4 regions of the Streptomyces sp. NPDC052040 genome follow, and region 1 is predicted to be linked to each of the others. Evidence: riboswitches for the same ligand, from Rfam matches in the RefSeq annotation. Region 1 holds a riboswitch; each other region holds the start of a gene.
The links. Region 1 has a riboswitch for cyclic di-AMP ahead of ACIHAA_RS08835 (NlpC/P60 family protein). Riboswitches for the same ligand answer to the same signal wherever they lie in the genome.
Positions count from the first base shown of each region.

Region 2: linked by a shared signal. The riboswitch ahead of ACIHAA_RS25055 (C40 family peptidase) and the one ahead of ACIHAA_RS08835 (NlpC/P60 family protein) in region 1 are both predicted to bind cyclic di-AMP.
Region 3: linked by a shared signal. The riboswitch ahead of ACIHAA_RS21840 (transglycosylase family protein) and the one ahead of ACIHAA_RS08835 (NlpC/P60 family protein) in region 1 are both predicted to bind cyclic di-AMP.
Region 4: linked by a shared signal. The riboswitch ahead of ACIHAA_RS28275 (M23 family metallopeptidase) and the one ahead of ACIHAA_RS08835 (NlpC/P60 family protein) in region 1 are both predicted to bind cyclic di-AMP.

Region 1 is NZ_JBIUBV010000003.1:103,479-111,129, forward strand. Features, by position in the region: gene ACIHAA_RS08805 (ferredoxin) at 1-238, shown strand, start outside; gene ACIHAA_RS08810 (NAD(P)/FAD-dependent oxidoreductase) at 228-1,622, shown strand; gene ACIHAA_RS08815 (cytochrome P450) at 1,731-2,963, shown strand; gene ACIHAA_RS08820 (PP2C family protein-serine/threonine phosphatase) at 3,126-4,307, shown strand; gene ACIHAA_RS08825 (hypothetical protein) at 4,381-4,584, opposite strand; gene ACIHAA_RS08830 (hypothetical protein) at 4,699-5,226, opposite strand; cyclic di-AMP (ydaO/yuaA leader) riboswitch at 5,512-5,668, shown strand; gene ACIHAA_RS08835 (NlpC/P60 family protein) at 5,676-7,427, shown strand; gene ACIHAA_RS08840 (PP2C family protein-serine/threonine phosphatase) at 7,597-7,651, shown strand, end outside.
Region 2 is NZ_JBIUBV010000014.1:170,603-178,253, forward strand. Features, by position in the region: gene ACIHAA_RS25045 (ATP-dependent Clp protease proteolytic subunit) at 1-603, shown strand, start outside; gene ACIHAA_RS25050 (hypothetical protein) at 611-916, shown strand; cyclic di-AMP (ydaO/yuaA leader) riboswitch at 1,316-1,511, shown strand; gene ACIHAA_RS25055 (C40 family peptidase) at 1,515-1,988, shown strand; gene ACIHAA_RS25060 (DUF6328 family protein) at 2,070-2,591, shown strand; gene ACIHAA_RS25065 (ATP-binding protein) at 2,608-3,066, opposite strand; gene ACIHAA_RS25070 (helix-turn-helix domain-containing protein) at 3,327-4,190, shown strand; gene ACIHAA_RS25075 (DUF397 domain-containing protein) at 4,200-4,424, shown strand; gene ACIHAA_RS25080 (8-amino-7-oxononanoate synthase) at 4,537-5,664, opposite strand; gene bioB (biotin synthase BioB) at 5,812-7,059, shown strand; gene ACIHAA_RS25090 (adenosylmethionine--8-amino-7-oxononanoate transaminase) at 7,052-7,651, shown strand, end outside.
Region 3 is NZ_JBIUBV010000011.1:58,570-66,220, forward strand. Features, by position in the region: gene ACIHAA_RS21815 (NAD(P)/FAD-dependent oxidoreductase) at 64-1,446, opposite strand; gene ACIHAA_RS21820 (exopolyphosphatase) at 1,944-2,885, opposite strand; gene ACIHAA_RS21825 (DUF501 domain-containing protein) at 2,882-3,550, opposite strand; gene ACIHAA_RS21830 (septum formation initiator family protein) at 3,609-4,085, opposite strand; gene eno (phosphopyruvate hydratase) at 4,187-5,473, opposite strand; gene ACIHAA_RS21840 (transglycosylase family protein) at 5,810-6,523, opposite strand; cyclic di-AMP (ydaO/yuaA leader) riboswitch at 6,527-6,696, opposite strand; gene ACIHAA_RS21845 (transglycosylase family protein) at 6,907-7,651, opposite strand, start outside.
Region 4 is NZ_JBIUBV010000019.1:96,159-103,809, forward strand. Features, by position in the region: gene ACIHAA_RS28255 (MarR family winged helix-turn-helix transcriptional regulator) at 1-50, opposite strand, end outside; gene ACIHAA_RS28260 (dihydrofolate reductase family protein) at 220-1,368, shown strand; tRNA gene ACIHAA_RS28265 (tRNA-Met) at 1,498-1,571, shown strand; gene ACIHAA_RS28270 (PP2C family protein-serine/threonine phosphatase) at 2,058-3,311, shown strand; cyclic di-AMP (ydaO/yuaA leader) riboswitch at 3,525-3,682, shown strand; gene ACIHAA_RS28275 (M23 family metallopeptidase) at 3,694-4,728, shown strand; gene ACIHAA_RS28280 (aldo/keto reductase) at 5,041-5,985, shown strand; gene ACIHAA_RS28285 (PrsW family intramembrane metalloprotease) at 6,047-7,510, opposite strand; gene trmB (tRNA (guanosine(46)-N7)-methyltransferase TrmB) at 7,574-7,651, opposite strand, start outside.

The DNA.
Region 1 (7,651 bases):
TGTCGTCGATCTCAACAGGTGCCAGGGCTACGCGCAGTGCGCGTTCCTGGCACCGGACGTCTTCACGATGCACGGCGAGGAGTCACTCGTCTACGACCCCAGGGGCGAGGAGGAGCACCGGGAGAATGTGGCCCGCGCGGTGGCCGCCTGTCCCGTGCAGGCGATCCTGGCCGAGGGCCTGGACGAGGCGGCCGATCCGCCGTCCTGGGCGGGTCAGGAGGCGTCCGATGACTGCTGACGACCATCTGGCGTGGCTGCGGCGCGAGGGCCGGATCGTGATCGTGGGCGCCTCGCTGGCGGGCCTGCGGGGGGCCGAGACGCTGCGCGCCGAGGGCTTCACCGGCTCACTGACGATGATCGGCGACGAGCCCTACGAGCCCTACGACCGGCCGCCGCTGTCCAAGGCGGTCCTGCTGGGCAGGGCGTCCCCGCAGCACACCGAGCTTCCCCGGCGCCGTGACATCGACGCCACCTGGCGCCTCGGGGTCGCCGCGACCGGCCTCGACCTGTCGGCCAAGCGGGTGCGGCTCGCGGACGGCGACGAGGTGGAGTACGACCGGCTGCTCATCACCACCGGGGTGCGCGCCCGGCCCTGGATCAAGGAGGCGGAGGCCCAGCTCGACGGCGTGTTCGTGTTGCGGACCCGGGACGACGCGGTGGGTCTTGAGCGGCGGCTGCGGGCCTCGCCGCACCGGGTGCTGGTGATCGGCGCGGGCTTCACCGGGTCCGAAATCACCTCGGCCTGCCGGGAGCAGGGCATCCCGGTCACCCTGGCGGAGCGCGCGGACGCCCCGCTGGTGGGCGCGCTCGGCGGGGTGATCGGCGCGGTGGCGGCGGAGCTGCACCGCGAGAACGACGTGGATCTGCGGACGGGCATCACGGTGACCGCGCTGGAGGGCGACCCGGCGGGGCGGGTGCGGGCCGCGCATCTCTCCGACGGCAAGGTGATCGAGACGGACGTGGTGGTGGTGTGCCTCGGTGCGACCCGCAACACCGAGTGGCTGACCGGATCGGGGCTCGGCGCGGGCCCCCGGGGCATCGCCTGCGACGCGGGCTGCCGGGCCTTCGACGTCCGGGGCATCGTCACCGACGACATCTATGTCGCCGGAGATGTCGCCCGCTCGCCGCACCCGCTGTTCAACTACCAGTTCCTGTCGCTGGAGCACTGGGGCAACGCCGTCGTCCAGGCCGAGACCGCCGCGCACAACATGATCAGTGCCAGTGCCGACCGGCGCCCGCACATGTGGGTCCCCGCCTTCTGGTCGTCGCAGTTCGGCATCAACATCAAGTCCGTCGGCGTCCCCTCGATGGGCGACGAGATCATGATCACTCAGGGGTCGCTGGCCGAGCGCCGCTTTGTGGCGGCGTACGGCTACCAGGGGCGGGTCATCGCCGCCGTGAGCTTCGACAACACCCGGTGGCTGGACTTCTACCAGCGGCAGATCGAGACGGCGGCGCCCTTCCCGATGGAGTTCCCGACGGTGGACCGCCGCCCCGAGGGCCAGCGGCCGGTCTCGTCCGACTTCCCCGATCCGTCCCTGCCGACCCACGGCCCGACGGTGACCCTGAGCGGCTACTCGCCGTCCGACCGGCGGCTGGTCTTCACCCCGGCCCGTCACTGACCCCCGGTCCCGGCGGGCCCCGGGCCCGCGCCCGCCGCGCCCGGCCCCGCCCGGACCTCACGCCCCTGGACCTCACGCCCCTGGACTCCACGCCCCCGAGGACGCCCCATGACGCACCACTCACTCCTGAGCCAGATCACCGACTACGCCCATCGCGCCGACCCGTATCCGCTGTACAAGGAGCTGCGCAAGAGCCCGGTGCTGCACGAGGAGGACGGCGGCCCGTACCTCGTCAGCTCCTACTGGGACATCCTCGGCCTGCTGCACGACCCGAGGATCAGCTCCGACGCCGCCAACCTGGCCGCCGCGGGCGCCGACGAGATCGGCGGGGCGGCGACGGGCCTGCCGCCCAGCTTCATCCGGCAGGACCCGCCCGAGCACGACCGGCTGCGGCGGATCGCCAACCGCCCCTTCGGCCCCCCGCACAGCCCCCACAGGATCGAGTCGATGCGCGGCGAACTCGCCGAGATCGTCTCCGAACTGATCGACGGCATCGGGGACGCGCGCGAGATCGATGTGGTCGACCAGTTCGCGTACCCCTTCCCGGTCACCGTGATCTGCCGGCTGCTCGGCGTGCCGCGCGAGGACGAGCCGCGCTTCCATGTCTGGGTCGATCCGATCGTCGCCAGCCTGGACCCGGACACCGGCGAGGACGACGAGGAGCGCAAGCGTGCCGCGCAGGAGGCCCGGATGCAGCTGGGCATGTACCTCGCCGAGCTGGTCGAGCAGCGCAGCAAGCAGCCCACCGGTGACATGCTGTCCGAGCTGGTCACGAGCCACGGCCCGGACGGCCCCATGACGGTCATGGAGGTGATCAGCACCACGGTGCTGCTGCTGATCGCCGGTCATGAGACGACCGTCAACCTGATCACCAACGGGATGCTCACGCTGCTGCGCCACCCCGAGTATCTCGAACGGCTGCGCAACGACCCCGGGCTGTCCGTCAAGATCGTGGAGGAACTGCTGCGCTACGAGCCGCCGGTGCAGCTGGTGCCGCAGCGGACCTGTATCGCGGACATCGAGGTGCGCGGGATCACCATTCCCAAGGGTTCCCGGATCTGGCTGGTGCTGGCCGCGGGCAACCGGGACCCCGAGCGCTTCAAGGACCCCGACCGCTTCGACCCGGACCGCGAGGACATCGAGCACCTGGGCTTCGGCAGCGGTATCCACAGCTGCTTCGGCGCACCGCTCGCCCGGCTGGAGGCGCAGATCGCCCTGGCCGAGCTGGCCCGTCGGCTGGAGGCCCCCCGGCTGGTGGAGGACCCGCCTCCCTACCGCCGGAACGCGGTGCTGCGCGGCCCGCGCCATCTCCGGGTCGCCTTCGACGGCCTGCGCCCCTGAGGGGGCCACCGACGGCACGCCCCACTGAGCGGACCGCGGACGGGTCCACGTCGCTGAGCGGACCGCCGATGGACTACGCCGCTGAACGGGCCGCCGTCGGGTGCCGTCGGTTGGGACGGTCACCCGGTGGCCGCGCGACCGGCCGCGAGAGAGGGTGGTGGCATGGGTTTCCGGCAGTGGGCCGTCGCCGGGCTACGGCAGTCGTGGCAGTCCAGCCACGCCCTCCTGCTGTTCCCCGTCGCGCTGATCGTCGTGATCACCGCGGTGGACATCCACTCCCCGGAGAGCATCCACCTGGGGCCCGCGCTGGTGATCGCGCCCGCGCTCACCCCCTCCTTCGCGGGGCCCCGGCTGACCGGTCTGGTGGGCGCGCTGGCGGTGGCGGCGCAGGTCCTGATCGCCGTACTGCACGGCGGACTGAGCACCACCAACCATGTGGTGCAGATCCTGACCCTGCTGGTGCTCTCGGTGCTGGTCGTGGTCTACTGCGCCATCCGCGACCGGCGCCGTGAGCAACTGGCGCAGGTCCGCTCGGTGGCCGAGGCCGCGCAGCACGTGCTGCTGTGGCCGCTGCCGGAACACATCGGTCCGCTGCGCGTGGCCTGTCTGTATCTGGCGGCCGAGGACGAGGCGCAGATCGGCGGGGACCTCTATGCCGCGACCCGCGCCGACAGCAGGGTCCGTGTGCTCATCGGGGACGTCCGGGGCAAGGGTCTGTCCGCCATCGGGGAGGCGGCCCTGCTCCTGGGCGCCTTCCGCGAGGCGGGCCACCGTCAGACCTCGCTGCCCGCGCTGGCCGCCACCCTGGAACAGAGCGTGACGCGCTATCTGGCCGACTTCGAGCCGCCGGAGGAGCTGGGCGAACGCTTCGCCACCGCGCTGCTGATGGAGATCCCCGACGGGGACCCCATCACCCGCATGACCAGCTGCGGACACCCTCCCCCGCTGCTGCTCAGCCCCGGTCATGTGGTCAACGTCCCGAGTGTGCACCCCGCGCCCCCGATGGGCATCGGCTCGGCGCACGCTCCGGACTACCACCTGGACGTCTTCTCCTTCGAACCCGGCGACACCCTGCTGCTCTACACCGACGGCGTCATTGAGGCGCGGGACTCCGCCGGACGCTTCTATCCGCTCGTGGAGCGGGTGGCCCAGTGGACCGAGGAGAACCCCGAGACGCTGCTGCACCGCATCCGGCGCGACCTGCTCGCCCACACCGGGGGGCACCTCGACGACGACGCCGCGCTGATCGCCCTGCATCGCACCCCCACCGTGCACCACGGCCGCCCGCACCCGCGGATCATCCACGCCGACGGCTTCCGCCACCGGCCGCAGAACCAGGCGTAGGACACCCGGTCCGCGTCCGGCACCACCCGCGACGGGTGAGGCCCGCCGGTGGCGGTCCCGCTCGTGCTCGCGGTCACGGCCGGTCGGGAAGGCGACGCAGTTCCACGACGTGCAGTCCGAGCGACTGGAAGCGGACCAGCAGGTCGTAGACATGGTCCTCGTCGAGGACGGGGCCGAACAGGACGGTCTGGCCGGACATCGTCACATGGTCCAGCTCGGGAAAGGCCTGGGCCAGCGTCTGCGACAGCTGCCCGTCGACCCGGATCTCGTAGCGCATGGGCTGTCTCCCGCGGAGGGCGCGGCACCGGGCGCGGCGCGCCTGTTCTGGTGATGGTCCGTCCCGGGAGGTCCCCGCGCCTCACCTGGGGCAGGTGAGGCCGCGCCGGGTGCCTCAGTCCTTGAGCGCGATCTTGAAGGCGATGATGAGCAGGCCGAGGAGCAGATTGACCACGGCGGAGACCACCACCAGCTGCCAGGACGCACCGGCGCGGCGGGCGGCGGCCACCGACCAGCCCATCTGCCCGGCCACGGCGACCGCGACCGCCAGCCAGATCGAGCCCCGCAGATCCAGGTGCAGCAGCGGGCTGACGGCGACCGCGGCGGCGGGCGGGACGGCGGCCTTGACGATCGGCCACTCGTCTCGGCAGACCCGCAGGACGGTCCCGCGGTCCAGGCGCGGCTGCGCCAGCAGCGCGCCGAACAACTGGGCATGCACATGCGCGATCCAGAACACCACCCCGGTGCTCAGCACCAGCACGATCAGTTCCGTCCGCGGCAGGGGGCCGTGGGTACCGGCGCCGACCACCACCGAGGCGGCGAGCAGGGAGCCGTAGACACCGCCGGTGTAGTCGGCGCGCGCCCGGCGGTCGGCGATGCGCGCCCGGGCCTCGGGGTCGTCCGCCTTGGACCAGCGTCGCATGGGCCGACCCTCCTGATCGCTCCGACGTGTTGTGCCGCGGCACCGGACCCATCATGCGGAAGCGGTCGAATGACGGAATATCAGACACGCGCGTCCGGCGGGCGGATTCCCCGACGGCGACCCGGGCGGAGACGGCGCCACCGGAACGCCCGGACGAAAATCACACAGAGGTATCGGACATAACGCACCTCAATCTTCACGCCAGACACACAAGTTGGCTAGGTTGACGGCTGGGCCACGCGACTCCCTCCGGCGAACCCCGCCGGGTCGCAGAGCCCTGGCCGAATCCGGTGCACCCCGAATGCCACCGGAACCGGGGACCCAACCACCACGGGGTGAATCGGCCCAACTGCCCGACGGGGCAAGGGCCGTAGGGCACACCTTCCGGATCCGTCCGCCCGAACCCGACAGCTAACCCGGTAGGCGGAGCACGGAAGGAGCACAACCCCATGGCGCCGGAGCGAACCCCGGGCACCGGAGGTCTCGACCTCCCCGGCACGCACAGGTTCTCCGAGGACGACGGGCCGAGCCGCGACGAGGTCCGGCAGCGGATCCGCGATCTGTACGACCGGGCGGAGACCGACAGCGGGACCTTCAACGCGACCCGCGCGGTGGCGACGGGAGCGCAGCGGCGCGGCGAGCCCGGGCCCGACAGGGCGGGCCGCCGGACCGATCCCGCTCTCGACACGGTGGCCCGGCAGTGGTTCGACGCGGCGCGTCTGCGGCTGGGGCCCACCGTTCCGGCCGCGCTGCCCCGCACCCGTACCCCGGAGCTCCCGCCCCGGCCGTCGTCGGTGCCGGGCCGTCCGGGAACCGATCTGGTCCTGAGCGGTACACCGGAGCCGGACTTCCCCGTCCGCGAACTGACCGCCCCGCGCCCGCCCGCCGAACTGCCCGCCGGACCGGTGGCCGAGTTGCCCGCCCGATCCGTGCCCGAGTTGCCCGCGGCACCGGTGGCCGCCCTCCCGGCGGTTCCGGAGGCACGGCTCGACACGCCCCGGGGCCTGCCCACGCCCAAGGCCGGACCCGTACCGTCCGCCTCCTCCACCCCCGCCTCCGACCCGGGCTCCGCCAAGGCACGCAGTCGTCGGAAACTGGCGGCGGCCCGTGATCTGCTGGCCCGGCACTCGGCGCGGCCCGCGGTGGCACCCCTGGCGATCGGGTCCGGGGCCGCCGAGCCCGGATGGCAGCCGCAGCAGCCGCCCGCCCTCACCGCGGAGGTCCCGGCACTGTCCCTCGGCACGGACCTGACCGCCGTCCTGCCGTCGGCCCTCCTCACCGCAGATCCGCTGACGGCTCCTCAGCCACTGTCCGCCGTCGAAGCGTTCGCACCGGCCATGGAGGCGTTCGCACCGCCCGTCGGAGCCCCCTCCTTCCCGGTGGAAGCATTCGCACCGCCCGTCGGAGCCTTCCCCCTGCCGGTCGAAGCGTTCACACCGCCCGTAGACGCCTTCCCGCTGCCCGCGGAAGCTCTCTCCCCGCCCGTCGGCGCCTTCCCGCTGCCCGCGGAAGCCTTCCCTCTCCCTGCGGAAGCGTTCGCACCACCCGTCGGAGCCTTCCCCCTGCCCGCGGAAGCGTTCGTACCGCCCGTAGGGGCCTTCCCCCTGCCCGCGGAAGCCGCCCCTCTGCCCATGGAAACCGCCTCACCCATGGGCGCGTTCTCCCCGCTCATCGACGCTCCGCCGTCCCTGGTCATGGAGGCACCGCCGGTCGTCACGCAGCCGCTTCCCGCCGTCGATGCACCACTGGCCGTCGATGCGCCACTCACCGCCCCGCTGCCCGTCCCCGGCGCCGGGCTCGGCACCGGGCTCGGCGTCGACGGGACGCGGGAGCCCGGGTACGGGACGAAGTCCGCGGAGGCCGTCGCCTTCGCCCGGGCGCAGATCGGGCGGCCGTGTCTGTGGGGCACGAGCGGACCCGACGCCTACGACGCCGCCGGGCTCGCCCAGGCCGCCTGGCGGGCCGCCGGGGTGACCCTTCCGCGGACGGCCGCCGAGCAGTCGGGGGTGGGTACGCCGGTCGCCCTGACCGACATCCGGCCCGGGGACCTGGTGTTCTTCGCCCCGGACGCGGGCCATGTCGGGATCTGCACCGGCAACGGCATGATGATCCACGCACCGGGTCCGGGCGCCTTCATCCGCGAGGACCCCTTGGTGTCGGCGGGCGGGGCGGCGGTCCGGGGTGTGATGCGCCCCGCGTGACCTGCGCGCCGGAGGGCGGACGCACCCGGTCCGTCCGCCCTCCCGGACCAACGCCCCCAGGGCCCCCGCCCGGCCCGTCGTCCGGGCCTCCCCACCAGCGCATTCGGACGGAATCCCGCGGCCGCCCCCGGCATTGCGGCGGGCGGCCCGGCGTAGGAGCGTAGGGGATGTGAGAAGCCTGGGTGCCATACGGGCCCGCCGGAAGGACGACCGAGGCTGGCTGA
Region 2 (7,651 bases), on a different contig from region 1:
GAGTTCACCGAGCGCACCGGCTTCGGGCACCGGACCCTCGACCCCTACGCCAAGCTGCTCGACGAGCGGATCGTGTTCCTGGGGACCCCGGTGGACGACACGGCGGCCAACGACGTGATCGCGCAGTTCATGCATCTGGAGTACCTGGACCCCGGCCGCGACATCTCGCTGTACATCAACTCGCCCGGCGGCTCGCTCACCGCGATGACCGCCGTCTACGACACGATGCGGTACATCGACTGCGAGGTGGAGACGGTCTGCCTGGGCCAGGCGGCGTCCGCGGCCGCGGTGCTGCTGGCCGGAGGAGCGCCGGGCAAGCGTTTCGCCCTGCCCGGCGCGCGGGTGCTGATCCACCAGCCGTCCCTGCCGGAACCGGTGCACGGGCAGGCCAGTGATCTGGCCCTTCAGGCGGAGGAGTTGATGCGGATGCGCGGGCGGCTGGAGGAGCTGCTCGTCCGCCATACGGGGCAGAGTCCGGAGCGGATCGCCGCCGACCTCGAACGGGACACGATCCTGGACGCGCCCGCCGCGGTGGCGTACGGACTGGTCGACGGCATCATTCCGAGCCGCAAGGCGTCACGCATCGCGCCCGGCGCGAGGTGAACCGCCGATGCTGCCTCCCGAACTGCCCCCGCTGCCCGCGCTCACCCGGGCCGAGGCCGAGCTGGTCGACCGCTATCTCGACGTCGTCGATCTGCTCGGCCGGATCAACCCGGTGCACTCCGGTGACACCTACCGCGGACTGCGCGCCGCCCAGGCCCTGGCGGCCAAGGCGGCGGCCCTGCGCGACGCCCTGACGGTCATGCACCAGCGCGGGGAGCACCAGATGCACGGCCCCACCCTGGCCCGGGCCCTGCGCGTCCTGGACGGCGAACGCCGCGCGGCCCGGGTCGCGGTGCCGCCGGAAGGGGGGTGAGACGGGCGGACACGGGCGTCACCGAGGGGCGGTGGCCCGGGGCGTCACGCACGGAGCGGGCCACGGTCATGGTCGCCGCAGACGGCCCGTGCCCTCGGCCCACCGCCCGGATCGCGACACAAACGGGCCGAACGGGGTACCCCCGGTCGGCGGAGCCACTGCTCCGTCCGGGAGCCCGGACGACACGCTCCCGGCGTGGAACGGCACCCCGCGGAGAGGAGCTCCGCCGCAGGTCCGGGGACTCGTCGATCCCTCCAACGGCCCCTGGACACACGGCCGTCCAGCCGAATGGGTGAGTGGTGAGTATTGCCACAAATCCCCGATTCCATTGTGATTTTCCGACATCCCTGAGTGAAGATCCCTTCCTGACGACAAGCCCCCGCCACCGCGGCGGGGCGATCCGGGCGGACGCCGAGTCCTGCCGCCGCCCGGGTGACCGGTCGACAGGAGTGGATCGGCAGGAGTGGAGGACCCAGCAATGCGGGCCCCCGGAGAGATCCGGACGGTCCTTGGGGTGAAGCCGCGCGAGCGGCCGGGCACCTTCGCCAGCCCGAATCCGACAGGTCATCCTTCACAGGCGGCTGACGAAGGGTTGCGCATGACTGCGCTCAATCGTGTCCCGTCGCTGCTGACCCGGGCCGGCACCGCTTCGGCCCTCACCCTCGCCGCCGTCGGCGGCGGCATCGCGGTCCCCGGTGCCGCGTCCGAGGCGGCGGCCGCCACCCCGGCGGTCAAGGCCCTCCAGATCGCGGCGTCCAAGCGGGGGGCGCCCTACAAGTGGGGCGCCGCAGGGCCGCGCCGCTTCGACTGCTCCGGGCTCACGCTCTACGCCTACAAGCAGGCGGGCAAGACCCTGCCCCGCACGGCGTCCGGGCAGTACAACAGGACCCGCCATGTCTCCGCCTCCCACCGCGAGGCGGGCGACCTGGTGTTCTTCCACTCGGGCCGGAACGTCTACCACGTCGGCATCTACGCCGGGAAGGGAAAGATCTGGCACTCCCCGAAGAGCGGTTCCGTCGTACGGCTGGAGCGGATCTGGACCAAGAGCGTCTGGTACGGCCGGGTGAGCTGACCCGGTGACCGGGGTGACGGCACCGGCGTGGCCGTCACCCCGTACAGGCGTGAAGGGGGCCGGATCGGCTACTCGTTCACCATGGCCGACCGACCCACCCCGCAGGCACGCCACGAGACGCTGCTGGAGCGTGCCGACCGCAACTTCGCCGAGCTGCTCCAGGAGCTGCGGGTCACCCAGACCGGGGTGCAGATCCTCTTCGCGTTCCTGCTGACCCTCGCGTTCACCCAGCGCTTTCCGGCCCTGGACACCGTCCAGCGCGCCACCTATGTCACCACCCTGCTGCTGTCGGTGGTGGCGGCGGCCCTCTTCACGGCCCCGGCCGCGCTGCACCGGCTGCTCTTCCAGCAGAACGCCAAGCCCGTGATCGTCACGATCTCCTCCCGCCTCGCCGCGCTCGGCATGGTGGTGCTGGCCCTCGCCTTCACGGGCTCGGTGCTGCTGGTGGTGGACGTGTCGCTGGGCCGCGCCGCGGGCATCGCCGCCGGGGCGGGGACACTGGCGGTCTGCCTGGGCCTGTGGCGCGTCCTGCCGCTGCTGGTGCTGCGGGCCCTCGTCAGGGCGCGGGAGGCCGGGGGCGAGGGGGACGGCCGGAAGCCGTAGCAGCGGCCGGGCCGGTTCAGGGATCCGGCTGGCCCGCCGCCGCGGCCGGCCGTACCGGAACGGTCCACGGCAGTTCGATCGTGACCGTCTTGCCGCCCTCCCGGGTGGGCCGCACACTGAGCGACCCACCGTACTCGACGGCCAGACACCGCACGATCGCCATGCCGCGCCCGTTGTCCTGCTGGACGGCCGCGGGCAGCCGCTTGGGAAACCGCGGATGGCTGTCCGTGACGCCGATGCGCAGTAACTCCTCCCGCGCCAGCGCGAGGTCCACGGTGAACGTCGGCGACTGCCCGAACGTGTGCTGAACGGCATTGGTGGCCAGTTCGGACACGATCAGTCGGATCGCGTCGGCGAATTCGGCATCGTGCGGCAGCCCCCATTCGATGAGAATGTCGGAGACATATGTCCGGGCGGCGGAGACCGAGGCGGGATCGCTCGGCAGAGTGACGGATGCTTCCTGATGGTCTGCCATGGCGACGTCGTCCCTTTCCTGGGGACCGGAGCCCGACACGGAGCGGTTCGGTTCGGTGAACGGTCCCGGACTTGGTGCTGCGCGTCAGACTGCCATCACCGAAGCCCGCCCGGGTGTCATCCCCCTGGATATGCATATATCTGTCGCCCGAAGCGGTGAACTCTCCGACGACCGACCGGATTCCCGCGACCCCCGGGGTCATCCTTGAGCTTCACCTACCGTCGCCGTGAAAGCCGCTCGCGGAGCACAGGGAGTCGGCCATGCAGTACGGACCAGCGGTGCGCCGCCGCAAACTCGGCGCCGAATTGCGTGGTCTGCGTGCCCGAGCCGGTCTCACGAGCGGACAGGCTGCCGCGCGTGTCGGCTGGCACCAGTCGAAGGTGAGCCGCATCGAGACGGGTTCCAGCGGGGTCAAGCCCGGCGACGTACGGCTGCTGCTGGACGCCTACGCCGTGGCCGACCCCGAGCTGCGCGAACTGCTGCTGGTGCTGGCGGGCTCGGAGGACGGCGACGGGCGGCAGAACTGGTGGCACGCCTACCGGGGGGTGCTGCCCCCGGCCTACCGCGACTTCATCAGCCTGGAGTCGCAGGCCTGCACGATCCGCACGCTGGAGACCTCGGTGGTGCCGGGGCTGCTCCAGACCCCGGAGTACGCCCGGGCGGTCACCCGGGCCGCCGTGGGCACCGCCCTGGACGACACCAAGCTGGACGCCCTGGTGGAGGTGCGGCTCGCCCGTCAGGAGGTGCTGCGCGCGGATCCGCCGCTGCGGCTGAGCGCCGTCCTGGACGAGGCCGTGCTGCGCCGGGAGGTCGGCGGTCCGGACATCATGACCCGGCAGCTGCGGAGGCTCGCGGAGGCGGCCGGACTGCCCCAGGTGCGGCTCCAGGTGCTGCCGTTCACCGCGGGAGCGCACATAGGGATCACCGGGCCTTTCGTCGTCTTCTCCTTTCCGAGCAGATCCGATCTGGATGTCGTCGTTCTCGACCACTTGACGAGTAGCCTCTACCTCGAACGGAAAGAAGACCTCCGGGCCTACTGCGAGGCCTTCGACACCCTTCGGATCCACGCCCTTTCACCCGAGGACTCGTTGGATTACATCGCCGCATTGGCCGGCGACGCGTAAGGAGGCTCCATGTCAGCACCGCCTCGGCACATCCCCCGCAGCACTTCTCTGCACGGCGTACGGTGGCTGCGCAGCAGCCGCAGTACGGGCATGAACAACTGCGTGGAGACCGCCCGTCCGGGCACCGGTCCCTGGCAGGGGCTGGTGGCCGTGCGCGATTCCAAGAACGTGGACGGCCCGGCCCTGCTCTTCGGCCCGGATACCTGGAAGGAGTTCCTCACGGAACTGATCTGATCATGTCCGCGGGAATCCGGCTCTTTTGAGCCAATTCCGCAGACGTCGCCCGCACCTGTCCTTCGCACCCGTCATCCGAGTACGACCAGCGACGCACGGCCGTCCCGCCGACTCACGGTCGCGTCTCGCCGATCACACGCACGGCATGCCCGATCTGCTCGTCGGTGAGATCCGCACGGGCGGTCAGCCGCAGCCGTGAGATGCCGTCGGGCACCGACGGCGGACGGAAGCAGCCGACGGCGATCCCCGCCGCCCGGCAGTCCGCCGCCCAGCGCACCGCCAGGTCGGGAGCGGGCGCCCGTACGGAGACCACGGCGGCGTCCGGACGCACCGCCTCATGGCCCTCGGCCGTGAGGCGGGCGTACAGGGCCGTGGCCACCGTGCGGGCCCGCGCCGCTCGTTCCGGCTCGCGGCGCAGCAGGCGCAGCGCCGCGAGTGCCGCACCCGCCGCGGCCGGGGCCAGCCCGGTGTCGAAGATGAACGTACGGGCCGCGTTGACCAGATGGTCGATCACCCGGGCCGGGCCGAGGACCGCTCCGCCCTGGCTGCCCAGCGACTTGGACAGCGTCACGGTCGCCACCACGTCCGGCGCGCCCGCGAGTCCGGCCGCCTGCGCGGCGCCCCGCCCCCCGCTCCCCAGCAGGCCCAGGCCATGGGCGTCGTCGACGACCAGTCCGGCGCCGTACTCCCGTGCGGCCTGCGCGAGACCCGCCAGCGGGGCCGCGTCGCCGTCCACCGAGAACACCGTGTCGGAGACGACCACGGCGGGTCCCCGATGGGTGGCCAGCGCCTTGCGGACGGCCTCGGGGTCGGCGTGCGCGACGACCTCGGTGGTACCCCGGGCGAGACGGCAGCCGTCGATGAGCGAGGCGTGGTTGCCCGCGTCCGAGACGATCAGGGAGCCGTGCGGCGCGAGCGCGGTGACCGCCGCCAGGTTGGCCGCGTATCCGGAGGAGAAGACGAGCGCCGCCTCGAAGCCGCAGAAGTCGGCCAGTTCGCGTTCCAGTTCGGCGTGGAGCGCGGTCGTCCCGCTGACCAGCCGGGAACCCGTCGCACCGCCGCCCCACCGGCGGGCCGCCGCCGCGGCGGCCTCGGTGACCTCCTGATGGCGGGCCAGCCCCAGGTAGTCGTTGCCGGCCAGATCGAGCAGCGGGGAGTCGGCGGCACGGGGGCGCAGCGTCCGGACGAGCCCGGCCCGGCGGCGCGCCCGCGCCTGTTCGTCGATCCAGCCGAACGCCATGGCTCCTCCGGGGCATTTGTAGGCAGTGCACAGACACTAGCGGGACGGCCAGCGGGCCAGGATGTGGCAATACCCACACGTCGAGCCGGGTCTGTTGTGCACTCCCTCCTTGGCCGGGGACGGTCCCGTAGGACAGGATCGGCTCTCATGGACCTGCTGAACACGCTGGTGGACAAGGGGTTGCGGCGCGAGCTGCCGACCCGCGAGGAGGCCCTGGCCGTCCTCGCCACTTCCGACGACGACGTGCTCGATGTGGTGGCCGCGGCCGGCAAGGTGCGCCGCCACTGGTTCGGCCGACGGGTGAAACTCAACTATCTCGTCAACCTGAAGTCCGGCCTGTGCCCCGAGGACTGCTCCTACTGCTCCCAGCGGCTCGGTTCGACGGCCGGCATCCTCAAGTACACCTGGCTCAAGCCCGACCAGGCCTCCGAGGCCGCGGCGGCGGGGGTCGCGGGCGGCGCCAAGCGGGTCTGCCTGGTGGCGAGCGGCCGCGGGCCCACCGACAGGGACGTGGACCGGGTCTCCGACACCATCAAGGCCATCAAGGAGCAGAACGAGGACGTCGAGGTGTGCGCCTGCCTCGGTCTGCTCTCCGACGGCCAGGCCGAGCGGCTGCGCGACGCGGGCGCCGACGCCTACAACCACAATCTCAACACCTCCGAGGCGACCTACGGGGACATCACCACCACCCACACCTACGCCGACCGGGTGGACACGGTGAACAAGGCGCATGCCGCCGGGCTCTCGGCCTGCTCGGGGCTGATCGCGGGCATGGGCGAGAGCGACGAGGACCTGGTGGACGTCGTCTTCTCGCTGCGGGAGCTGGACCCGGACTCCGTACCGGTGAACTTCCTGATCCCCTTCGAGGGGACCCCGCTCGCCAAGGAGTGGAACCTGACGCCGCAGCGCTGCCTGCGGATCCTGGCCATGGTCCGCTTTGTGTGCCCGGACGTCGAGGTGCGGATCGCGGGCGGACGCGAGGTGCATCTGCGCTCGATGCAGCCGCTGGCCCTGCATCTGGCCAACTCCATCTTCCTCGGCGACTACCTGACCAGCGAGGGCCAGGCGGGCAAGGCCGATCTGGAGATGGTCGCCGACGCCGGTTTCGAGGTGGAGGGCACGGACCAGGTGACGCTGCCCGGCCACCGGACCGCGGGGGGCTGCGGGTCGCACGGGGACACCGGCTGCGGCTCCGGTTCCGGCTCCACGGAGGACGGCGGGTGCGGGTCGTACGGAGGCGGTGTGTGCGGGTCCCACGAGGGCGCCGGGTGCGGGTCGCACGCGGAGGCCGAGGCCCCCGGAGAAGCTGCCGTGCCGGGGGCGGGCGGGGCCCGTACGGATCTGGTGGCGGTGCGCCGCCGCGGCGCCGGAACGGATCTCGCGCCCAATGCCTGATCTGCCCGTGGACGAGCTGCTGGCACTGGACCGGCAGCACGTCTGGCATCCGTACGGCCCGATGCCGGGGCGGCAGGAGCCGCTCGTCGTGGAGTCGGCGAGCGGGGTGCGGCTGCGCCCGGCGGACGGCTCCGGGGAACTCGTCGACGGGATGTCGTCCTGGTGGTCGGCGATCCACGGCTACAACCACCCGGTGCTCAACGAGGCCGTCCGCGCGCAGCTGGGGCGGATGAGCCATGTGATGTTCGGCGGGCTCACCCATGAGCCCGCCGTCCGGCTGGCGAAGCTCCTTGTCGACATGTCTCCGGACGGTCTTGAGCATGTGTTCCTCGCCGACTCGGGCTCCGTCTCGGTCGAGGTCGCGGTCAAGATGTGCCTCCAGTACTGGCGTTCGCTCGGCCGCCCGGCCAAGCAGCGGCTGCTGACCTGGCGCGGCGGCTACCACGGCGACACCTGGCACCCGATGTCCGTGTGCGACCCCGAGGGCGGGATGCACGAGCTGTGGCAGGGGGTCCTCCCCCGGCAGGTGTTCGTGGACGCACCACCGGCCGCCTACGAGGAGTCGTACGCGGACCTGCTGCGGCAGGCGATC
Region 3 (7,651 bases), on a different contig from region 1:
TGCCGAAGGGCCTCCCGCACCACGGATGGCGGGAGGCCCTTCGGCTGGAACGGTGACCGGGGGTCAGGAGGCCTTGGCCTTCTCCTCGGTCTTGGCCGCGGGGGCGACCGGGGCGGGCTTGGCGGCCTCGTAGAACTCCTCGCGCGGGGACTCGATCGCGCCGAGCGAGACGACCTCGCGCTTGAGGAACATGCCGAGCGTCCAGTCCGCGAAGATCCGGATCTTGCGGTTCCAGGTCGGCATCGCCAGGCCGTGGTAGCCACGGTGCATGTACCAGGCGAGACGGCCCTTGAGCTTGATCTTCGTCTTGCCCAGGACGATCATCGCGACGCCCTTGTGGAGGCCGAGACCGGCCACCGCGCCCTTGTTGGCGTGCGAGTACTCCTTCTGCGGGAAGCCCCGCATGCCGGAGACCACGTTGTCGCCGAGGACCTTGGCCTGACGCAGCGCGTGCTGCGCGTTCGGCGGGCACCAGGCGTTCTCGTTGCCCGCCTTGCGGCCGACGAGGTCGGGCACCTGGGCGTTGTCGCCGGCGGCCCAGATGTAGTCGGTGCCCTGGACCTGGAGGGTGGGGGCGGTGTCCACATGGCCGCGCGGGCCGAGCGGGAGGCCGAAGCGGGCGAGTGCCGGGTTCGGCTTGACGCCCGCCGTCCACACGATGGTGTTGGAGTCGACCTCGAGGCCGTTCTTCAGCACCACATGGCCGTCGACGCAGGACTCCATGGAGGTGGACAGGTAGACCTCGACGCCACGGCCCTCGAGGTGCTCCTTGCCGTACTGGCCGAGCTTGGGGCCGACCTCGGGGAGGATCTTGTCGGCGGCGTCGACCAGGATGAAGCGCATGTCCTCGCGGGACACGTTCTTGTAGTACTTGGCCGCGTCCCGGGCCATGTCCTCGACCTCACCGATGGTCTCCGCACCGGCGAAGCCGCCGCCGATGAAGACGAAGGTGAGCGCCTTGCGGCGGATCTCCTCGTCGGTCGTGGAGTCGGCCTTGTCGAGCTGCTCGAGGACGTGGTTGCGCAGGCCGATGGCCTCCTCGACGCCCTTCATACCGATGCCCTGCTCGGCGAGGCCGGGGATCGGGAAGGTGCGGGAGACCGCGCCGAGCGCGATCACCAGGTAGTCGAAGGGCAGCTCGTACGCCTCGCCGACCAGCGGGGCGATCACGGCGACCTTGCGGTCCTGGTCGATGGTGGTGACCCGGCCGGTGAGGACCTCCGCCTTGGGCAGGACGCGCCGCAGCGGGACGACGACATGCCGGGGGGAGATGCTGCCGGCGGCAGCTTCGGGGAGGAAGGGCTGGTAGGTCATGTACGAGCGCGGGTCGACGACCGTGACGGTCGCCTCGCCGTAGCGCATCTTCTTCAGGATGCGTCGAGCTGCGTACAGGCCTACGTACCCACCGCCTACTACGAGGATCCTGGGACGCTCCGTGGTGCTCATGCCATCGAGTATCCACCTGCCCATGGGGGGTCGCTCGTGCGCCCCTTCACAAGCTTGAGGGGGGCGTCTGCTACACTCCGCGGCCCGCGTGACGGAGATCATGGCGCGGACCGGGAACCGCGGGGGTGGGCGGATCGTTGTCAAGGCCTCGTGAGCTGCCCCTTGTGGCCTTCACCGCCCTCTTACCCGGCCTTGTCCGGACCCACGCACCCTCCACCGGAAACGCTCGCGTGAGCACCCCGCAAGGGCCGTTGAGCCCCCCGAACGGGCCATGGGACCCATGGCGCCGCCACCAGGCGCGATTTTCCTTGTGAAGAACTTCACGAACATTCCGCGCGGGGCACCCGCGCGAAGGCGCGAAGCCCCCCTTGAGCGCGCTCATACGTTACCCAACACGCTCAAGAGAGGCTACTGACGAGTAGGAAAAACCGCCCCGCACACCCCCGACTCCCCGTCAGAACCCCTGCCTGCGCGGGCCGTCGGGCCGCCCGCGGTCGTCAGGCGAGGGACCAGGCGATGCCGTCGAGGATGTCGTGTTCGCTGACCACGACCTCCTGGGCGCCGATGCGTTCCATGATCGCGAGGAGGACCAGGGCCCCCGCGCCGATGACGTCCACGCGTCCGGGGTGCAGGGAGGGGATCTCCGCCCGCTCGGCGTGCGTGGAACGCAGCAGCCGCTCGGTGATCTCCCGGACGCGGTCCAGGGAGACACGGGAGTGGTGGATCCGCGCGGAGTCGTACTCCGGGAGGTCCTGGGCGATCGCCGAGACGCTGGTGACCGAGCCCGCGAGGCCGACCAGGGTCCGCGCCTCCCGCAGCGGCACGGTCCGCTCCGCCAGGTCGAGGGCGGCCTCGATGTCGGACCGTATGGCGGCGATCTGCTCCTCGGCGGGCGGGTCGGCGACGGCGCCCCCGTGCACGAGGTGGCGCTCCGTCATCCGAACGCAGCCGATGTCCACGGACCGGGCGGCCCGCACCCGGTCCTCGCCGACGACGAACTCCGTGGAGCCGCCGCCGATGTCCACCACCAGGTAGGGCCGGGCGAGGTCGTCCCGGCCGGTCAGCTCCTTGGTCGCACCCAGGAAGGAGAACTCCGCCTCCTGGTCGCCGGAGATGACCTCGGGCTCGACGCCGAGGATGTCCAGGACCCCGCGGACGAAGTCCTCCCGGTTCTCCGCGTCCCGGGAGGCGGAGGTGGCGACGAAGCGGACCCGCTCGGCGCCGTGGCCCTTGATGACCTCCGCGTACTCGCGGCAGGCGGCGAAGGTGCGCTCCAGCGCCTCCGGGGCCAGGCGCCCCGTGCGGTCCACGCCCTGCCCGAGCCGGACGATGGTCATCCGGCGGTCCAGCTCGACGAGTTCACCGGTGGCCGGGTCGGCGTCCGCCACCAGCAGGCGGATGGAGTTCGTACCGCAGTCGACGGCGGCGACGCGTGTCACTGGCCCTGCCCCTTCCGGCCGGACTGCTCCTGCCCGGCCTGCTCCTGCCCGGACTGCGGCTCCCTGGCGGCGGGGCTCACGGGCTGGACGGCGAGCCAGCCGGTGTCGGCCGTCTCCACCTCCCACGCGTCACCGGCGGGCGGCGCCCCGGCGCCGGGCGACACGCATGAACCCTTGCGCCACCACTCCGGCAGCATCTCGATCGCCTCGTCGCCGAGCGGGTTGACGCCCGGACCCGCGGCCAGCGAGTGGCCGACGAGCACATGCAGGCACTTCACCCGGTCCGGCATGCCGCCCGCGCTCGGGAAGCCCTCCAGGACCTCGACGGCGTCGCGGCGGGCGATGTAGTCCTCGTGGGCGGCGCGATAGGCGGCGGCCAGCTCCGGATCGGCCCCCAGGCGCTCCGTCATCTCCTTCATGACGCCGTTGGCCTCCAGCGTGCCGATCGCCGAGGCGGCGCGCGGGCACGTCAGGTAGTACGTCGTCGGGAAGGGGGTGCCGTCGGGGAGCCGCGGCGCGGTCTCCACGACGTCCGGCTGCCCGCACGGGCAGCGGTGCGCGATCGCGCGCAGTCCGCGCGGGGTGCGGCCGAGCTGCTGCTCGATGGCCGCGACATCGGCGTCCGTGGGCTCGGTGCGCGGCGTGGGCGGCGGGGGCGTTTCCATGCGGTGCGAAGTCTCTCTTGTGTCTGTGTCGGGCCGGGCCCGGTCGGGCCGGCCGGGTTCACTGGTCGGACGCGTCGGCCTTGTCCACCCCGTCCCAGACGCCCGCGTACCAGGGGCGCGTCAGGGACGTCCGGTGGGCCGTGGAGTGCCCGGCCCGGTCCGGGTCGACCACGGTGTACCCGGTCTCGCCCGGCATCACATAGTGCAGCCGGGCGCGGATCTGCTGCTCCGCGTACGCGTCGTCCTGCCAGCGCGCCTTGAGGTCGCGCAGCTGCTCGACCCGGTCGCGGGCCTCCTGCCGCTGCCGCTCCAGGCCGGTGATCTGGGCGCGCTGGGAGACGTACTGCCGCAGCGGGTACGCGAGGGCCACGATCAGGGAGCACAGGACGAGGGCGAGCAGGGCGGCCCGGCCGGTGAGCCGGGAGCGGCGGGCCTGCCGCCTGGTCTGGGAGCGGTAGACCCGGGCCGCCGTCTGCTCACCGAGCAGCCGCAGCCTGGTCGCGGTGGAGAACCGGTCACGGTCCTTCACGGCCATGTCTCCCGCCTCCCCTTCACACGTACGTACGTCCCCGCACACGGTACGGGACCGCGTACGGGGACGTACGGACGACCGGCCAGGGCGTGGCCCTGGGGGGCTCAGCCCTTGAAGCGCGGGAAGGCGCTGCGGCCGGCGTAGACCGCGGCGTCGTCGAGGATCTCCTCGATGCGCAGCAGCTGGTTGTACTTGGCGACGCGCTCGGAGCGGGCCGGGGCGCCGGTCTTGATCTGGCCGCAGTTGGTGGCGACGGCCAGGTCGGCGATGGTGACGTCCTCGGTCTCGCCGGAGCGGTGGGACATCATGCACTTGAAGCCGTTGCGCTGGGCCAGCTCGACGGCGTCGAGGGTCTCGGTCAGCGAGCCGATCTGGTTCACCTTGACCAGCAGGGCGTTGGCCGCGCCCTCCTCGATGCCGCGGGCGAGGCGCTCGGGGTTGGTGACGAAGAGGTCGTCGCCGACCAGCTGGACCTTGTCGCCGAGCTTGTCGGTGATGATCTTCCAGCCGGCCCAGTCGTCCTCGAACAGCGGGTCCTCGATGGAGACCAGCGGGTAGGCCGCCACCAGCTCCTCGTAGTACTCCGTCATCTCGGCGGCGGAGCGCTCCTTGCCCTCGAAGAGGTACTTGCCGTCCTTGTAGAACTCGGAGGCGGCGACGTCGAGGGCGAGGGCGATCTGCTCGCCGGGGGCGTACCCGGCTTCCTTGATGGCCTCGAGGATCAGGTCGAGGGCCTCGCGGTTGGAGCCGAGGTTCGGGGCGAAGCCGCCCTCGTCGCCGAGGCCGGTGGACAGGCCCTTGCTCTTCAGCACCTTCTTGAGGGTGTGGTAGACCTCGGTGCCCCAGCGCAGCGCCTCGGAGAACGACTCCGCGCCGATGGGGGCGATCATGAACTCCTGGATGTCCACGTTGGAGTCGGCGTGCGAGCCGCCGTTCAGGATGTTCATCATCGGCACCGGCAGCAGGTGCGCGTTCGGGCCGCCCAGGTAGCGGAAGAGCGGGAGGTCGCTGGCCTCGGAGGCGGCGTGGGCCACGGCGAGGGAGACGCCGAGGATGGCGTTGGCGCCGAGCGAGCCCTTGTTGTCGGTGGCGTCCAGGTCGAACATCGCCTGGTCGATCAGGCGCTGCTCGGTGGCGTCGTAGCCGACCAGCTCCGGGCCGATCTGCTCGATCACCGCGAGGACGGCCTTCTCGACGCCCTTGCCCTGGTAGCGGCCCGGGTCGCCGTCACGCAGCTCGATGGCCTCGAAGGCACCGGTGGAGGCGCCGGACGGGACGGCGGCACGACCCGTGCTGCCGTCGTCGAGGCCGACCTCGACCTCGACCGTGGGGTTGCCTCGGGAGTCCAGGATTTCCCGGGCTACGACGACGTCGATGGACGGCACGAGCATCTCCTTCTTGGATGTGACGCTGGAAGTGCGGGGCTGTGTGCCTTACGGCTGTGCCTTGCGACTAGAGCCTAACCGCCCCGGGGCATCGGCCAGCCGACCGACCGTCCCGTGGACAGGGTGACGGTACACATTGTTCCCGCGGTGAACAAAGAGGGGTGGCCGGGAGGGCGGGCGGACAAAGCCGGGAGGGCGGGCGGACAAAAAGGCCCCGCCCCGGCGCGCACGGGGGAACGCGCACCGGAGCGGGGAGCATGGGGACGGGGGCGCTGCGCCCCTGGCCTCCCCCGTGCCGGGGTCGGGGCACGGGGAGGGGGCGGGCCGGCCGCCGGGCAGCCGTTACTTCAGGTGCAGCTGCTGGCCCGGGTAGATGAGGTCGGCGTTGTCGACGATGTCCTTGTTCAGCTGGAACAGCTTCTGCCAGCCGCCCTGGACGTGGTGCTTCTCGGCGATCGTGCTGAGAGTGTCGCCCGTGACCACCTTGTACTCGCCGTCGCCCTTCTTGACCTTCTCGCCGGTCGGGGTGGTGACGGTCTTCTGCGGGGCCGGACGCTGCTCGGAGCGGTTGGCGGCCTGCGGCTCGGTCGAGCGGGTGGTGGTGCTCTTGGTGGAGTCCTGGGCACCGGCGGAACCGTTGGAGCCGCTGGAGCTGCCGGAGGAGGCCGGGGCGCCGTCGTAGGGGGCGCTGGACAGGCCCGTGCCGCAGACCGGCCAGGCACCCTTGCCCTGGCCCGCGAGGACCTTCTCGGCGACGGAGATCTGCTCCGACTTGGAGGCCAGGTCGGCCCGCGCGGCGTAGGCGCTGCCACCGTAGGCGGCCCAGGTCGAGTTGGTGAACTGGAGGCCGCCGTAGAAACCGTTGCCGGTGTTGATGGACCAGTTGCCGCCGGACTCGCACTGGGCGACGGCGTCCCACTGGGAGGAGGTGGCGGCGGAGGCGCTGCCGGCCGCCATCAGCGGGGCGGCGACGGCGGCACCGGTGACACCGGCGAGCGTGATGGCGCGGACGGCCTTGGACGGGCGACGGTGCTTGCCCTTACCGGAACACAGCATGGTTGATCCCCTCACCGACGCCTGCGAGGTGAGCTGTCGGGTTCGGGCCGGTTGAGTTGCCCGGCCGCACGCCCTCCCCGGGCGCGCGGCTCCACCCCTAGCCACACCCGGTCAACTCCCGGGCGCGGCACCTACCTTGGGTCCCCCGCTCCTGCCTACGGCGCTTGACGCGACGACTGTTCCCGTACGGCCGCTGGCAGGATTCGGCGTTGCGACCGTCGGGGCCCGCTGTGGCGAGCGATCACGACCGTAAGCAGTCGAAGCGCCGAATTTCAAAGACGATCAGGGCTTGTGAGACTCATATCTCACTCTCGCCAATTCGGACATTAAGCGCGAAGTAGGACGAGAAGCAGGGGGCGAAGTGGGGTCAATCAGGCGGGAGTTCAGGAGGCGTCCGCAGACGGCCCACCCGCGACCGCAAGGCTCTGACCGGGAAGGATGAGGTTCGGATCGGTGCCGACCGTCTCCTTGTTCGCGTCGTAGAGGGCGGCCCACCCGCCCTTGAGGTCAAGGGAGTCGGCGATCGCGGAGAGATTGTCACCGGGGCGGACCGTGTACGAGCCGTCGGCGGTCTCGCGCCCCTCGGTGGTGCCGCGCGAGGCGTGACGGCCGGCGGGGTCACCCTCGGCACCCTCGTCGCCAGTGCCGCCACGGTGGCGTCCCGCCCCGGCGCTTCCGTCCGCATCATCGCCCGAAGATGCCACGTTCTGCCCGACCTTGTCCGACTCGTCGCTCTTGGTGGCGGTCGAGGGGGTGGTGCCGGGGCTCTTGGATCCGCTCGGGTCGGTGGCGCCACCGGTTCCGTTGGCGGCCGGGCCGGTGGTCGTACCCGAGGGGGAGGAGGACGGCGCGGAGGAGGACGAGGACGGCGTGGAGGACGGCGTGGAGGACGCGGTGCCCGAGGCGGAGGACTCCGGCGCGTGCGGCGCGGAAGGCGAGCCGGACGGGGAGGGGGACGACTGGGATGACTGGGACGAGTTGGACGATTTCGGCACGCCCATGTCCATGCCGGAGCCGGAGAAGGACACGGAGCCGTCACCGGAGTCCGCGTCGGCCATACCGGTGTCGACACCCGTGGCCGACGAGTCCTGGGACAGGCCGGAGACCAGGGCGCAGGTGCTCCAGGCG
Region 4 (7,651 bases), on a different contig from region 1:
TACGAGCGCCAGGCGCGCTGTTCCTCGGGGGTGAGCCAGCGAGTGGTCATGGCCCCAGTGTAGTTATTGTTTAAAAGTTGAACCAAGGGTGCGGGGGTGGATGCCCGCCGGATCTCGACCTTCGGGCCCGCCCGGGCGCATCCTGGCCCCACGGCACGCCCGGCCCCGTGACCACCTTGCCCGCCCCCGGCCCTCATCGATCCCCTGGAGTGCACCCCCATGGCCCACCCCTACGTCCTGTTGTCCGCCGCCGTCTCCCTCGACGGCTTCCTGGACGACACCGGCCCCGAGCGGCTCCTGCTGTCCGGACCGGAGGACTTCGACCGGGTCGACGAGGTACGGGCGGGCAGCGACGCGATCCTCGTCGGTGCGGGCACGCTCCGCACCGACAACCCGCGGCTGCTGGTCTACTCCGAGGAGCGGCGCGCGGCCCGGGTGGCCGCGGGGCAGCCGGTATACCCCCTGAAGGTCGCGGTCAGCGCCTCCGGAGACCTCGATCCGGACGCCCGCTTCTGGCACACCGGGGGCGCGAAGGTGCTCTACACCACGGACAAGGGCGCGGAGCGGCTGGGCGGTCTGCTGCCCGCGGACGTGGCGGTGGTCGCGCTCGGCCTCGAGGTGGAGTGGGCCGCCGTGCTCTCCCATCTGGGTGAGGTGCGGGGCGTGCGCAGACTGATGGTCGAGGGCGGCGGCCGGGTGCACACCCAGCTGCTGCAACAAGGGCTCGCGGACGAACTCCAGCTGGTGCTCGCCCCGCTGATCGTGGGGCAGCCCGACGCGCCGCGGATGTTCGGGCCGGGGGCGTACCCGCCGGGCCGGATGCGGCTGGTGGAGACGCGGCCGGTGGGGGACGTCGTCCTGATGCGCTACGTGCCCACCGCACCCGGCAGCGGCCGCTCGGCCTCCGCCGCGGACCGGCGGTGGCTGGCGGCGGCCTGCGAACTGGCGGCGCAGTGCCCGCCCTCCGCCACGGCCTTCAGCGTCGGGGCGGTGATCGTCGCGGCCGACGGTACGGAGCTGGCGCGGGCGCACTCCCGGGAGGGCGGGGACCCGGTGGTGCACGCGGAGGAAGCGGCCCTGGCGAAGCTGGACCCGGCGGATCCGCGCCTGGCCACCGCCACGGTCTACAGCAGCCTGGAGCCCTGCGCCCGCCGGTCCTCCCGGCCCGCGCCCTGCGCCCGGCTGATCCTCGACGCCGGGGTACGGCGGGTGGTCACGGCCTGGCGGGAACCGGACACCTTTGTCGCGGCCGCGGACGGGAACGCGCTGCTCACGGCGGCCGGGGTGGATGTGGTGCTGCTGCCTGGGCACGAGGAGGCGGCCAAGGCCCCGAACGCCCATCTGCTGTCCCCGCCCGAGACCCGCTGACGGCTCACGCCCGCCCCTGGCCGTCCCGGTCGCGGCAGGCCGCCGACGGGTCCGGGGCGCCGGTGAAGCTGGGTGGACGTAAACCTGTGTGCTGAGTGTCCCGCGCATGGCGTACACTGGAATCACCGACGCGGGGTGGAGCAGCTCGGTAGCTCGCTGGGCTCATAACCCAGAGGTCGCAGGTTCAAATCCTGTCCCCGCTACTGATGGCAGAGGGCCGGAATCCATAGGATTCCGGCCCTCTGCTTTCTCCCGTGTTCTTCACCCGCTCCTCTTCCTTCCACGCGCGGTTCCTTCCCATCCCCGTCTGCGGGTTTGTGTACGCCGGTCGGCCCACAGCGGTCGCCCCCCGCCCGTCCTGCGGGAAGCCTGGACGGGTGGTGCAGCGAGGAGGCGCGTGGCGGACCGACGCGCCGTGCGACGAACAGAACCGCGGGCCAGGGCCCGGAACTCCGTACAGCGGGACCGGTGTCCCGTACGACCGGACCCTCGTCGGCCCGGCCGTTCCCCCTTTTCCGGGGGAACGAGAACATCACCCGGGAGAGCGGCCCCCAGGGGCCGGGGAACGTCACCCGGGGGAGCGGGAGCGATCCCGCGACCGTTCCGAGGGCGGTGACTGCGGCTGTTCCGCGGGCGGCGACCGCCCCGGCGGGCGGACTGGGGAAGCCGAGGGGACCGGCGAAGCCGAGCTGACCAGGGAAGCCGGGCGGACCGGCGGGGCCGAGTGGGCCGGGGAAGCCGGGCGAACCGGCGGGGCCCAGTGGTCCTATCGGCGGCCCGGTGGCCCCCGGCCTCCCGGCAGCAGTCCCGCCGAGAGTCGGCGGAGTTCGTATGCGCGGGCCTTTCTGCGGGCGCTGCCCGCGCTGCTCATCGGCCTGGGCATCTGCTGCGGGCGGCTGACCCCGTCCGTCTTCCCGGCCGTTCCCCTCTTCACTGCAGCGCCGCTCGTCGCCGCCCCGCTGCACTCCTTGCGCGGCACCGTCGTCACCGGCGCCGCGGCCCTCGCCGCCGTGCTGGCCGTGCATCTCGGGCTCGCGGTGCCGGGGTCCTCCGGGACGGTCACCGAGGCGGTGACCACCGGGGCGGCCGCCGTTCCCGCGGTCCTCATCAACGCGCTCGTCCGTCGCAACGACGCCCGCCTGGCCTCCGCCCGCCGGATCGCCGAGGCCGCCCAGCGCGCCGTACTGCCCGAGCCGCCCGCGCGGATCGGGGGGCTGCGGATCGCCGCCCGGTACGAGGCGGCGCAGGCCGACGCCTGCATCGGCGGCGACCTGTACGCCGTCCAGGACTCCCCGCACGGCGTACGGCTGGTGGTCGGGGACGTACGCGGCAAGGGGACGGGCGCCGTGGCGGCGGTCGCCGTCGTCATCGGCGCCTTCCGGGAGGCCGCGGAGCAGGAGGCGACCCTGGAGGCCGTCGCCCAGCGCCTGGAGCGGGCGCTGTCGCGCGAGGGCATCCGCCGGGAGGGGCACGACGTCCACGAGTGGTTCACCACGGCGGTGCTCGCCGAGATCCCGCACGAGGAGGGCGCCGTCCGCATCGTCAACCGGGGCCACCCCGCACCCCTGCTGCTGTTCCCGGACGGCACCCTGCGCGAACTGGAGGCCCGCGAACCGGCGCTGCCGCTCGGGATGGGCGACCTCGCGCTCGGGCCCGACCGTGCCGAGGAGCGGGACTTCCCGCCCGGCTCGACGCTGCTCTTCCACACCGACGGCGTCTCGGAGGCCCGGGACGCGCGCGGCGAGTTCTACGATCCCGTCGAGCGCCTGGCCGGGCGCGACCTGCCGACTCCCGGCGCCGTACTGACCGCCGTCACCGAGGACGTCGCCCGGCACACCGGCGGCCAGGCCACGGACGACATGGCGCTGCTGGCCGTACGACGGCCGAGCGGTCGTGAGCGGGCCAAGCGCCCCTGCCTGCGGGGGCTTTGTCACGGTGGGTGAGTGATCCGCTCCCGCCGTATAACAACTGACACACCGTCAAAATGAAAGGGGTCGGTGCCGCGCGAACAACTCGCCCTATTTGCACCGTTCCATCCGTGAAAAGCCTGGCCAGAAGCGTTAACGATCTGTCCGAACGGCTTGGAATCCGGGTCCCGCGTCTATTAACGTTCGATAACGCAGCGCGGTCGTCCCAGCCGTCAGCAGAGACGGCTCCGTGCGCATGTGCCGAATCCCGCAAGGGAACCGGGGAACCACCACCTTGGGGTGAATCGCCCGTATACCGCCACGTCTGAACGGCCGGTATACGCGCGTAGGAGACCTTCCTGCTCCGAACCCGTCAGCTAACCCGGTAGGCGAAAGGGAAGGAAAGGAGCGCGCCCACGTGGCGTCCAACCGGCCTGCCGAGAACCTCTTGTTCACCCCGAACGGCACCCAGACCATCGGCTTCGCGTCCCGCACCGACGAGGGCCCCTGGGAGGAGTGGAACCCCACTGAGGATTCCGTCCGTCCCCTCCGCGGTCGGCACCGCGTCAGCAAGCAGCGCGGCGGCGGACTCGCCCGCAGCTCCACCGTTCTCGGCGTCGGCGTGATGGCCGCGGTCGGCGCGGGCGGCATGGCCACCGCGCAGACCGGCAAGCCGCCGGTGTCCATCTCCCTGCCCGACCTCTCCACCGTCACCGACTCGGCCAAGGCGCTCATCGGCGAGGACACCGGCACCCCCAAGGGCTCCGCCACCGCCCTCAGCACCGCCGGTGTCAGCACCGCCGACGCTGCCACGGGCAGCAGGGACGCGGGCGAGGCACTGCGCAGCCGGATCATGCGGCAGGCCGAGTCCCAGCAGGACCGGACGGCCGCGGCAGCCGCCCAGGCCGCCGAGGACGCCGCCGCGAAGAAGGCCGCCGACGCCGCCGCCAAGGCCCAGGACGCCGCCACGGCCAAGGCGGCCGCCGACAAGAAGGCCGCGGACGCGGCGGCCAAGCAGAAGGCCGAGGCCGCCCGGCTGGCGGACCTGGCCAAGCAGTACACGCTGCCCACCTCCTCGTACACCCTGACCTCGCGCTTCGGCGACGCCGGGTCCCTGTGGTCCTCCGGCTACCACACCGGCCTCGACTTCGCCGCGCCCACGGGCACCCTCATCAAGGCCATCCACAGCGGCACCGTCACCCAGGCGGGATGGGCGGGCGCCTACGGCTACCGCACGGTCCTCACCCTGGACGACGGCACCGAGCTGTGGTTCTGCCACCAGTCGTCGATCAGTGTCACCGCCGGTCAGAAGGTGTCCACGGGCGATGTCATCGGCCGCGTGGGCGCGACCGGCAATGTCACCGGGCCGCACCTGCACCTGGAGGTCCACCCGGACGGCGGCAGCGCGATCGACCCGATGGCGTGGCTCCAGGCCAGAGGCATCAACCCCTGACGCCCTGCCCGGCTCTCCCGCGTCCGTGCCTGTGCCCCGCGGCGCGGCGCGCGTCATCCTCCTGATCTCCTGAGACGAACGCGATCTCCTGAGACGAACGCGATCTCCTGAGACGAACTCCGGCGGCCCTGGCGACAACCCCCCGACGCCAGGGCCGTCGGTCTGCCGCAGCGACGGCCGGGCGGCTCACCGGCGCGGGGGCTCCGGCGGCCTTCGGTGGGCTCCGGCTCTCCGTTCAGCCGAACAGCCGCCGTTCAGCCGAACGGCCGCCGATCGGAATAAGCGCTTCCAGGGTGTGCGCTGAACTGTTGCATGACTGCTCTACGCAAGCTCGGCTCCTCGGACCTCGAGGTCTTCCCCCTCTCCCTCGGCGGCAATGTCTTCGGCTGGACCGCCGACACGGCGCAGTCCTTCGCCGTACTCGACGCCTACACGGCGGCCGGCGGCAACTTCGTCGACACGGCCGACGCCTACTCGGCGTGGGTGCCCGGAAACAAGGGCGGCGAGTCCGAGACCGTCATCGGACAGTGGCTCGCGGCGCGCGGCAACCGTTCCGACGTGATCATCGCGACCAAGGTCAGCCAGCACCCCGACTACAAGGGGCTGCGGTCCGCCACCATCAAGGCCGCCGCCGACGCGTCCCTGCGCCGCCTGGGCACCGACTACATCGACCTCTACTACACCCACTTCGACCAGCCGGAGGTGCCGGTCGAGGAGATCATCGGCGCGCTCGACGACCTGGTGAAGGCGGGCAAGGTGCGCGCCATCGGCGCCTCCAACATCTCCGCCGACCGGCTGAAGGAGTCCCTCGACTTCTCCGACCGCGAGAACCTGGTCCGGTACACGGCCCTCCAGCCGCACTACAACCTGGTCTCGCGCGACACCTACGAGGGCCCGCTGGAGGAGGTGGCCGCCCGCGCGGGCGTGGCGGCCGTTCCCTACTACGCCCTCGCGGCCGGATTCCTGACCGGCAAGTACCGGCCAGGCACCACCGTGGACTCGGCGCGGGCGCAGGGCGCCGGAAAGTATCTGGCGAGCGAGCGCGGGCGACGGGTGCTGGCGGCCCTCGACGAGGTCGCGCGGTCCCGGGGCGCGGAGATCCCCACGGTGGCCCTGGCCTGGCTCGCGTCCCGGCCGACGGTCGCGGCCCCGATCGCCTCCGCCCGCACGGTGGAACAGCTGCCCGCACTGCTGGCGGTCGCGGATCTGACCCTGACGGACGAGGACCTCGAAAGGCTCACGGAGGCGTCCGCCTAGTCGCACACCCGTGCCCCTGCTCCTGCCCGTGCTCCTCTCCGGTCGCGGGGCGCCCGGCGCCCTACGGCCGATAGGGGTCGGGCGCGGACGCGGAGCAGGGAGCCGAAGGGGAGCGGGGGGCGGGAGCGGAGGGGGAGTGAGGCGCGGAGCGTGAGTGGGGCGCCGACGCGGCGTAGGGATACGGATAGGGATACGGCTGCGGATACGGATAGCCATACGGATGGGGATACGGCTGCGGGTACGGCGCTGTCGGGCCGTGGCGCGGTGCCGGGTACCGCGGGGCATGCCCATGGCCGGACCACACCGGTACCCGCGGTGCCATCGGCGCGGCGTGCGCCAGAGACGGGCGCGCCACCTCCCGCCGCGCCCACAACGCGTTGAGCAGCTCGCTCTCCCGTTCGGCGAAGTCGGCCCCAGCCCGGCCGCGGCGCGCACGGTGCCGGAGAAACGCCAGTGAGGTCGCGTACGCCTCGTACTGTGCGACCGAGCGCGCCGCGGCCCTTCCGAAGTGCTGCCGGGCGTACTGGCGGGCCAGCCGCCGCGCCCGCATCGAGCCGAGCACATGCGGTTCCGCGGGCCCCAGCCACCCCGTGGCCGTATACACGGGCAGCTCCTCCCGGACCGTCCGCAGCTCCCGCTGCCGCGTCCAGATCACCAGCCAGGTCAGCAGCGCGAACGCGGGCGCCATGAAGGACGCGTAGACCGCGAAGAAGCCGAAGTCGCCGAAGGACGAGGATCCGTTCCACATCGAGTGCATGCCCATGGCGAGCAGCAGTCCGGCCAGCGGCAGCAGCACGCGCAGCGCCCGCCGCCGCTCCGTCGTCAGTGCCGCGACGCCGAAACCTATCCCGGTGCACACGGTGAACAGCGGATGGGCGAAGGGCGACATCACCACCCGGACGAAGAAGGTCGCGGCCGTCACGGAGGCGAGCCCCCGACCGCCGCTCAGCTGGTCCGTGCCGAAGGCCGTGCCCAGATAGAGGATGTTCTCGGTGAAGGCGAAGCCGGTCGCGGTGACCCCGGCTATGACCACCCCGTCCACGATCCCGGTGAAGTCCCGTCTGCGGAACAGGAAGACCAGCAGCACCGCCGCCGCCTTGGCGGACTCCTCGACGACCGGCGCTATGAGGGTCGCGCCGAGTGTGTCGGCGCCGTGCGGGTCGGCGGTCGCGGTCGCTATCCATCGGGTGGCGAAGCTGTTGGCGACGATCGCGATGAGCGCGGCCGCGCAGGCGCCCCAGGCGAAGGCGAAGACCATGTTCCGCCAGGGTCCGGGCTCCACCCGGTCCAGCCAGCGGAACGCGGCGACCAGCAGGGGCACCGGCAGCACTGCGAGCCCCAGCCCGACGAGGAACCCCTCGGTGCCCGTCTGCTGCCGTACGAGGGCCAGGATGACCAGGCCCGAGAGCGTCAGCAGCGTGACCAGCGCGCCATAGCGCACCCACCGGCGCTGCCACCAGTGCGGATGCCGGGTTCCGCCCGGATGGCCGTCGGGGTGCCTCGGATACGGGCGACGGATGTCCACGGAATCGACCCTAACGAGACGGGGGCGCCGCCCGCGACGGTGCCCGGCGGGCCCGCCGGGCGCTCAGTTCCCGGCGGGGGAGGGGTCCCGGTGCTCTACGCGCCGGAACAGCAGGTCGTTCACGACATGTCCCTTGTCCAG